2 regions of the Thermobifida fusca YX genome follow, and region 1 is predicted to be linked to the other one. Evidence: riboswitches for the same ligand, from Rfam matches in the RefSeq annotation. Region 1 holds a riboswitch; the other holds the start of a gene.
The links. Region 1 has a riboswitch for cobalamin ahead of cobN (cobaltochelatase subunit CobN). Riboswitches for the same ligand answer to the same signal wherever they lie in the genome.
Positions count from the first base shown of each region.

Region 2: it holds a riboswitch for cobalamin, as region 1 does, so the genes downstream of both, TFU_RS03280 (ABC transporter substrate-binding protein) here and cobN (cobaltochelatase subunit CobN) in region 1, are expected to answer to the same signal.

Region 1 is NC_007333.1:356,595-360,001, reverse strand. It holds gene cobN (cobaltochelatase subunit CobN) at 1-1,733, opposite strand, end outside; cobalamin riboswitch at 1,838-2,039, opposite strand; gene cobG (precorrin-3B synthase) at 2,063-3,235, shown strand; gene TFU_RS01570 (precorrin-8X methylmutase) at 3,232-3,407, shown strand, end outside.
Region 2 is NC_007333.1:758,838-762,244, forward strand. It holds gene smc (chromosome segregation protein SMC) at 1-1,503, shown strand, start outside; cobalamin riboswitch at 1,646-1,786, shown strand; gene TFU_RS03280 (ABC transporter substrate-binding protein) at 1,863-2,789, shown strand; gene TFU_RS03285 (FecCD family ABC transporter permease) at 2,831-3,407, shown strand, end outside.

The sequences.
Region 1 (3,407 bases):
ATGATCGTCGCGTGGGCCCGCCGCTTAGCCTGCGCCCCTTCACCCGGGTCGTTGACGAGGAAGGGGTAGATGAGCGGCACCGCGCCGAGTGCGGCATCGGTGGCGCACGCCGCGGACAGTGCGGCGTTCTTGCCGGGCAGCCACTCCAGGGAGCCGTGTTTGCCGAGGTGGACGATGGCGTGGGCGCCGAAGCCGCATTCCAGCCACCGGTATGCGGCGAGGTAGTGGTGGGACGGCGGCAGGTCGGGGTCGTGGTAGATCGCCACCGGGTTCTCTCCGAAACCACGCGGCGGCTGGATCATGAGCACCACGTTGCCTGCCTGGAGGGTAGCGAGCACGATGTCGCCGTTGTCGACGAAAAGCGTGCCGGGCGGCTCTCCCCAGTGCTCGTTCACCGCGTCAATCAGTTCACCGGGCAGGTCGGCGATCCACTCCCGGTAGCGTTCGGCCGGGATGCGCACCGGATTTCCCGCTAACTGTTCGGCGGTCAGCCACTCCTCGTCCTGTCCACCGGCTTCGATGAGGGCGTGGATGAGGGTGTTACCCGCTTCGGTCTCGTCCGCCAGGTCCACACCGGGAAACCCGTCTCCCAGGTCGTATCCGGCGTCCCGCATGGCCCGCAGCAACCGCACCGCGGAGACGGGGGTGTCCAGGCCCACGGCGTTGCCGACTCGGGAATGCTTGGTGGGGTAGGCCGACAGCACGATCGCGACCCGGCGCTGGGCGGGTGGGATGTGCCGCAGCCGGGCATGAGCGACGGCGATGTCGGCTACTCGGCGGCACCGTTCCGCATCGGTGACGTAGTGGGGCAGTCCTTCGTCGTCGAACTCCTTGAAGGAGAACGGCACGGTGATGATGCGCCCGTCGAATTCGGGGACGGCGATCTGGGATGCAGAGTCGAGGGGGGACGTCCCCTCGTCGGAAGCCTTCCACTGATCACGCCCCCACGTCAGGCAGAGCGCCTGCAGGATCGGAATGTCGAGTCGCGCTAGTTCACCAACGTCCCACGCCTCGTCGTCGCCTCCAGCACTGGCTGTGGCCGGGCGGGTTCCTCCCGCGGCGAGCACGGTGACGACCAGCGCATCCAGGGTGCCGAGCTCCGCGAGGAGTTCCGGGGATGCGCTGCGCAGCGACGTGCAGTAGATGGGGACGGCGACCGCTTCGCCGGTAGCGTCGACCGCGTCAGCCAGGTCGTGGACGAAACGAGTATTCCCGCTGGCCTGGTGGGCGCGGTAGTAGAGGATGCCAATCCTCGGCAGCCCGTCCCGGTCCGCCTGTGGTGGCGTGGACCGCTCAAGCAGGCCCCATTCGGGCAGTTCTGTCGGCGGATCAAAACTCCCACCGGTCAGCAGCACGGTGCTGCTGAGGAAGGCATGCAGCGCAGCGAGGTTGTCGGGCCCCCCGTGGGCCAGATAGCGGTGGGCTTCAGCAGCGATCCCGACGGGTACGGTGGAATGGCTCATCAGCTCCGCGTCCGGGGTCTGCTCTCCGCCCAGCACCACAACGGGGACGCCATGGGTTAAAACCTGGTCGAGGCCCTCCTGCCACGAGCGCGCAGACCCCAGAATGCGCACAATTACCAGGTCAGCGCCGTGAAGCAGGGCGTGGAGCGAACCGGGATCTGTTCCGGTGACGTCGAGACGCGACGGGTTGCCCCAGACGTAGTTTGCGCCGCTGGCACGTGCCGACAGCAGGTCGGTGTCCGAGGTGGAAAGCAGTGCTATGCGAGGCATCGGCGACCTGTCCCAGCCCCAACAATCGAGGGAGTCGGTGGACCCGCGGCGGGCGGTACAGGACGCGGCACAGCATCAGCCATGGTCATGGTCTCCAAACCCTCGTGGACATGACGCGTCGTGGCCGGTCTCCTGGCTGACGAGTCACCGCCGCCGAGCTGACCTTCCCAGGCTGGTGCCCGGTGGCCGCGGGGTGGTTTCCCCAAGCAAAGCTCGACGACTCCTCGATCACAGTGGCGAGGGCCGCGCCGGTCTTGCACCGGTCTTCCCGTTCACCACGACGCGACCACCATAGCGCAGGGCAAGAAAGCGTATGCAACCATGTTCCGGTGTTCTGTCTACAGCCACCTGACCGCTGCCCCGGCGTGCTGCGTCCCCATTTCGCAGCCGACGGCGCTCTGCTGCGTATTCGTATTCCCGGGGGGCATATTAGCCGTCGCGGGATAGCCACGCTTAGCCAGATCACCGCAAAATTCGGCGACGGTAATCTCCATTTAACTTCACGTGGAAACGTGCAAATCAGAGGGATTCCCGTCACAGATGATCAACAGATTCCCAACGAATTACCTCATATTGTGGCAGCATCCGGATTCCTGCCTTCATCTACCCATGATCGGGTACGCAATATTGTCGCTTCTCCCCTTTCCGGAATAATCGGTGGCAGAATGGATGTTCGCCCCCTCGTCTCCGCTCTAGACCGGGCACTGTGCACTGATCCACGACTGGCAGAGCTGCCCGGACGGTTCCTTTTCGGTCTTGATGACGGCCGCGGCGATCTCGCTGGAATGCCTATCGACTTAGGAATTTACGCGATCGACGAACGGTCGGCACAAATACGTGTCGGCACCTTTTCAGGGCCTGTGATTTCATCTACAGAAATCGTTGATATAATCCTTGATCTCGCTCACCGTTTTCTCGATATAAGCGAGGGAAAATGGAATGTCGTTCAGCTACCAAAAAAAGGACGAGAACTACTCAACAACGTCGAGTTTTCCAATTTTTTACGCCATACAAAAAGCGGCGATCGCTGGAGCGTTGAACGGTTTCGAAGAAACATCCTTCACGGAATTATCACCATTTCCACCGCTGAATCCGCTGTGGCGGGTTCAGTGCCGCTAGGCGTTCTCACCCCGCCCATGCAGCGGGCTCTCTTGGATGCAGCGGAGCACAGCGACAGCACGATCATCCTCACCCCGTGGCGGGGAGTGATCGTCACCCCTGTCCCCACCGACCAGGCCAGCAACGTCGCAGCTTTGCTCCAGGAAGCCGGGCTGGTCCTCGACCCGGCATCGCCGTGGAGCCGGATCAGCGCCTGCATCGGCTCCCCCGGCTGTGCTCGCAGCCGTGGCGACACCCGGTCTCAAGCCGTCAAGCTCGTCCGCCGCCTATCCTCCCCCGACACATCCGACGACGGATCCCCCTACCACATCGCCGGGTGCGAACGCGCCTGCGGTGCCCCGCACACCCCGCACACCCTCGTCCTTCTCGGGAGCAGCACGTGACACCGCATTCCGACAGGCCCACCCCGCTCTCCCCGCCGCCTCGGCGCTACACCTACGAGACCGACAGCGCAACCATCTACGCGCACTCCTTCGCCACCATCCGGGCCGAAGCCGACCTGTCCGGGCTCCCCACGGACGCCGAAAAGATTGCGGTCCGCATGATCCACGCCTG
Region 2 (3,407 bases), 400 kb from region 1:
GACCTCGGTGACGCCCAGCTCGAACGGGAGCGGGCGGCGGCAGCCGTGGACGCGATCACCGCCCGCCGCCGGGAGGCGGACCGGCGCCGCAGCGAGATTGCGCAGCGCGTGGGCCGTCTCGGCGCTCAAGTCCGCTCAGCCACCCAGGAAGCCGAACGGTACACCGCTGCCGTGGAGAAGGCCGTCCGTGAACGCGAAGCCACCCGGGCAGCCCTTGCGGAACTCGAGGAACGGGTCGCCCAGGCGGAGAGCGAACCCGTGGACGAAAGCGAGCCGGACACGGCCCGCCGTGACCAGTGGGCCGCGGAAGCCGCTCGGCTGCGGTCCGTGGAAATGGAGGCGCGCCTGGCCGTGCGCACCGCTGAAGAGCGGGTCCGCGCGATCACTGGGCGGGCAGAAGGGCTCCTGCGGGCCGCAGCCGCGGAACGCCGGGCCCGGGAGGAGGCGGCCCGTCGCCGACAGCGCCGCGCCGCCCAAGCCAAGGTCGCCCAGGCGGTCGCGGAAGGCGCCTCCCAGGCGCTGGCACGGATCACCGTCTCCCTCGCCGAAGCCGACGGGGAGCGTCGGCTCGCCGAGGAGCAGCGCGACGCCCGGGAAGCCGAACTCAAAACGGTTCGGGTGCGGATCCGGGAACTTTCCACGGAACTGGAGAAGCTGCGCTCCGCCGTGCACAGCGGGGAGATGGCCCGCGCCGAGCGCCGCCTGCGGCTGGAACAGTTGGAGACGCGCGCCCGTGAAGAGTGGGGCATGGAAGTGGAGACGCTCGTGGCCGAGTACGGCCCGCACGTGCCCGTGCCCCCGCCCCCCGGCACCCCGGAGGACGAGGCTGTCCCGGTGCCGTATGTGCGCGCAGTGCAGGAGAAGCGCGCGAAGACCGCGGAACGCCAGCTCAACCAGCTCGGCAAGATCAACCCGCTGGCGTTGGAAGAGTTCGCTGCCCTGGAGGAGCGGCACAACTTCCTCAACGCCCAGTTGGAGGACTTGAAGAAGACCCGCCGCGACCTGATGACCGTGGTCAAAGAGGTCGACGACCGGGTTCAGGAGATCTTCTCCGCCGCCTACGCCGACGTGGCACGGGAGTTCTCCCGCGTCTTCGCGCGCCTCTTCCCCGGAGGGGAGGGGCGGCTCGTCCTCACCGACCCCGACGACATGCTCACCACCGGGGTCGAAGTGGAGGCCCGCCCGCCCGGGAAGAAGGTGAAGCGCCTCTCCCTGCTCTCCGGTGGGGAGCGGTCACTGACCGCGGTCGCTTTCCTCGTCGCGATCTTCAAAGCCCGGCCGTCCCCGTTCTACGTGATGGACGAGGTGGAGGCCGCGCTGGACGACATCAACCTGCAGCGGCTGCTCGTGGTCTTCGAAGAGCTGCGGGCCACGTCCCAGCTCATCGTCATCACCCACCAGAAGCGCACCATGGAGATCGCTGACGCCCTGTACGGCGTGACGATGCAGGGCGACGGGATCTCCCAGGTGATCAGCCAGAAGCTGGAGCGGAAAGCGAGCTGACCTGGCCTGCATTGCTTCGGGGCGACAGCGAGGAGACCACGGCAGACCCCAGGGGAAAGCCCTTTTTGCCCTTTTGGTCCACCCTTCCTGGCGGACAAGATCAGCGGCGGCCTAAGATGGCCTGGTCGCGTCGTACTACGGCGGAAACGCACAGGTACGAGGCGATGGCACCACGTAAGCGAAGTCCGGTCTGAAACCGGCGCTGTCCCCGCAACTGTGACACTCCGCTCCCGCCCCGGCGGGAACGGAGTGGAGCCAGGTCGCCTTGCGTGGTCGCCGACGTTCACTGTTCTCGTGGGAAGAGCGGTCCGTCATTGCTGCGGGCTCTATTCCCCTGACGTGTGCCTAAGGAGCCCCAAGTGCGTGTTGCACGTCGCTTCACCGCGCTGTCGCTTCCTCTCCTGCTTGCCCTCGCCGCCTGCGGCTCCCCCGCTGAAGAACCCGCCGCGGACCAGTCGTCCAGCACAGGAGAGTTCCCCGTGACCGTCGCCGACGCGCGCGGTGACGTCACCATCGAAGAAAAGCCCACCCGCATCATCTCGCTGTCCCCGTCCCTGACCGAGATCCTGTTCGAGGTGGGAGCCGGCGACCAGGTCGTCGCCGTCGACGAATACTCCAACTACCCGCCGGAAGCCCCCACCACCGACCTGTCCGGGTTCACCCCCAACGTGGAGGCGATCGCCGACTACGAACCCGATTTGGTGGTGCTCTCCGACGACAGCAGCGACATCACCGAACAGTTGGAGAAGCTCCACATCCCGGTCCTGCTGCTGCCCGCCGCCGAGAAACTGGAAGACACCTTCGCCCAGATGGAACTGCTGGGCGAAGCCACCGGCAACGCCGACGAAGGCATCGACGCAGCCGAAGAACTGCGGGAACGCATGGACGCCATCGTCGCGGAGGTCGTCGACGACGGCGCAGCCGGGCTGAGCTACTACCACGAGATCGACGCCCAACTGTACTCGGTGACCTCCGACACCTTCATCGGGCAGATCTACGACCTGTTCGGCCTGGTCAACATCGCCGACGAAGCAGAAGACCCCGCGGGCGGCTACCCGCAACTGTCCGCGGAGTTCATCGTCGAACAAGACCCCGACCTCATCTTCGTCTCCTACCCGGGCGGCGTGGACGACGTCCTGGGCCGTCCCGCGTTCGCCACGGTGACCGCGGTGCAGCAGAAGAACGTGGTCGAAGTGGACGCCGACATCTCCTCCCGGTGGGGGCCGCGGGTCGCCGACTTCGTCGAGGAAGTGGCTGAGGCCATCGAAACGGCGCGCAGCGAATGATCAGTGAGCCCTTCCGAGCTGGCCCCCAGGCAGGGCTTCGGATGGGCGTCGGACGCCGGGACCTACTCGGCCCGCTCTGGCTCGGGGTGGGGCTGGTCGCCCTGTGCAGCGCGATGGTCCTGGGGATCAGCGCGGGCGCGGCCTCCCTCACCCCGGCCGAGATCGTCCGGGAGTTCCTGAGCCGCATCCCGTTCCTCGACGTGGAGTCCACGCTCAACGACCGGCAGCGGGCCGTGCTCGACCAACTGCGGGTGCCCCGGGTCGTCCTCGGTGCCCTGGTGGGCGGGCTGCTGGCCAGCGCCGGCGCCGCCTATCAGGGAGTGTTCCGTAACCCGCTGGCCGACCCCTACCTGCTGGGCGCGGCCAGCGGGGCCGGGCTAGGCGCGACCCTGGTCATCGTGGGCGGCGGATTCCTGCCGAGCGGGCCGCAGCTCATCCCGGTCGCCGCGTTCCTCGGGGCCCTGGTCGGGGTGATGTCCGCCTACCTGCTGGGACGCACGGCAGGGGGCGGAGGCACGGCATCCCTGCTGCTCGCCGGGGTCGCAGTGTCGTCCTTCCTCACCGCCACCCAGACGTTCATCCAGCAGGCGCGGATCGACGAGCTGCGGCGCGTCTACG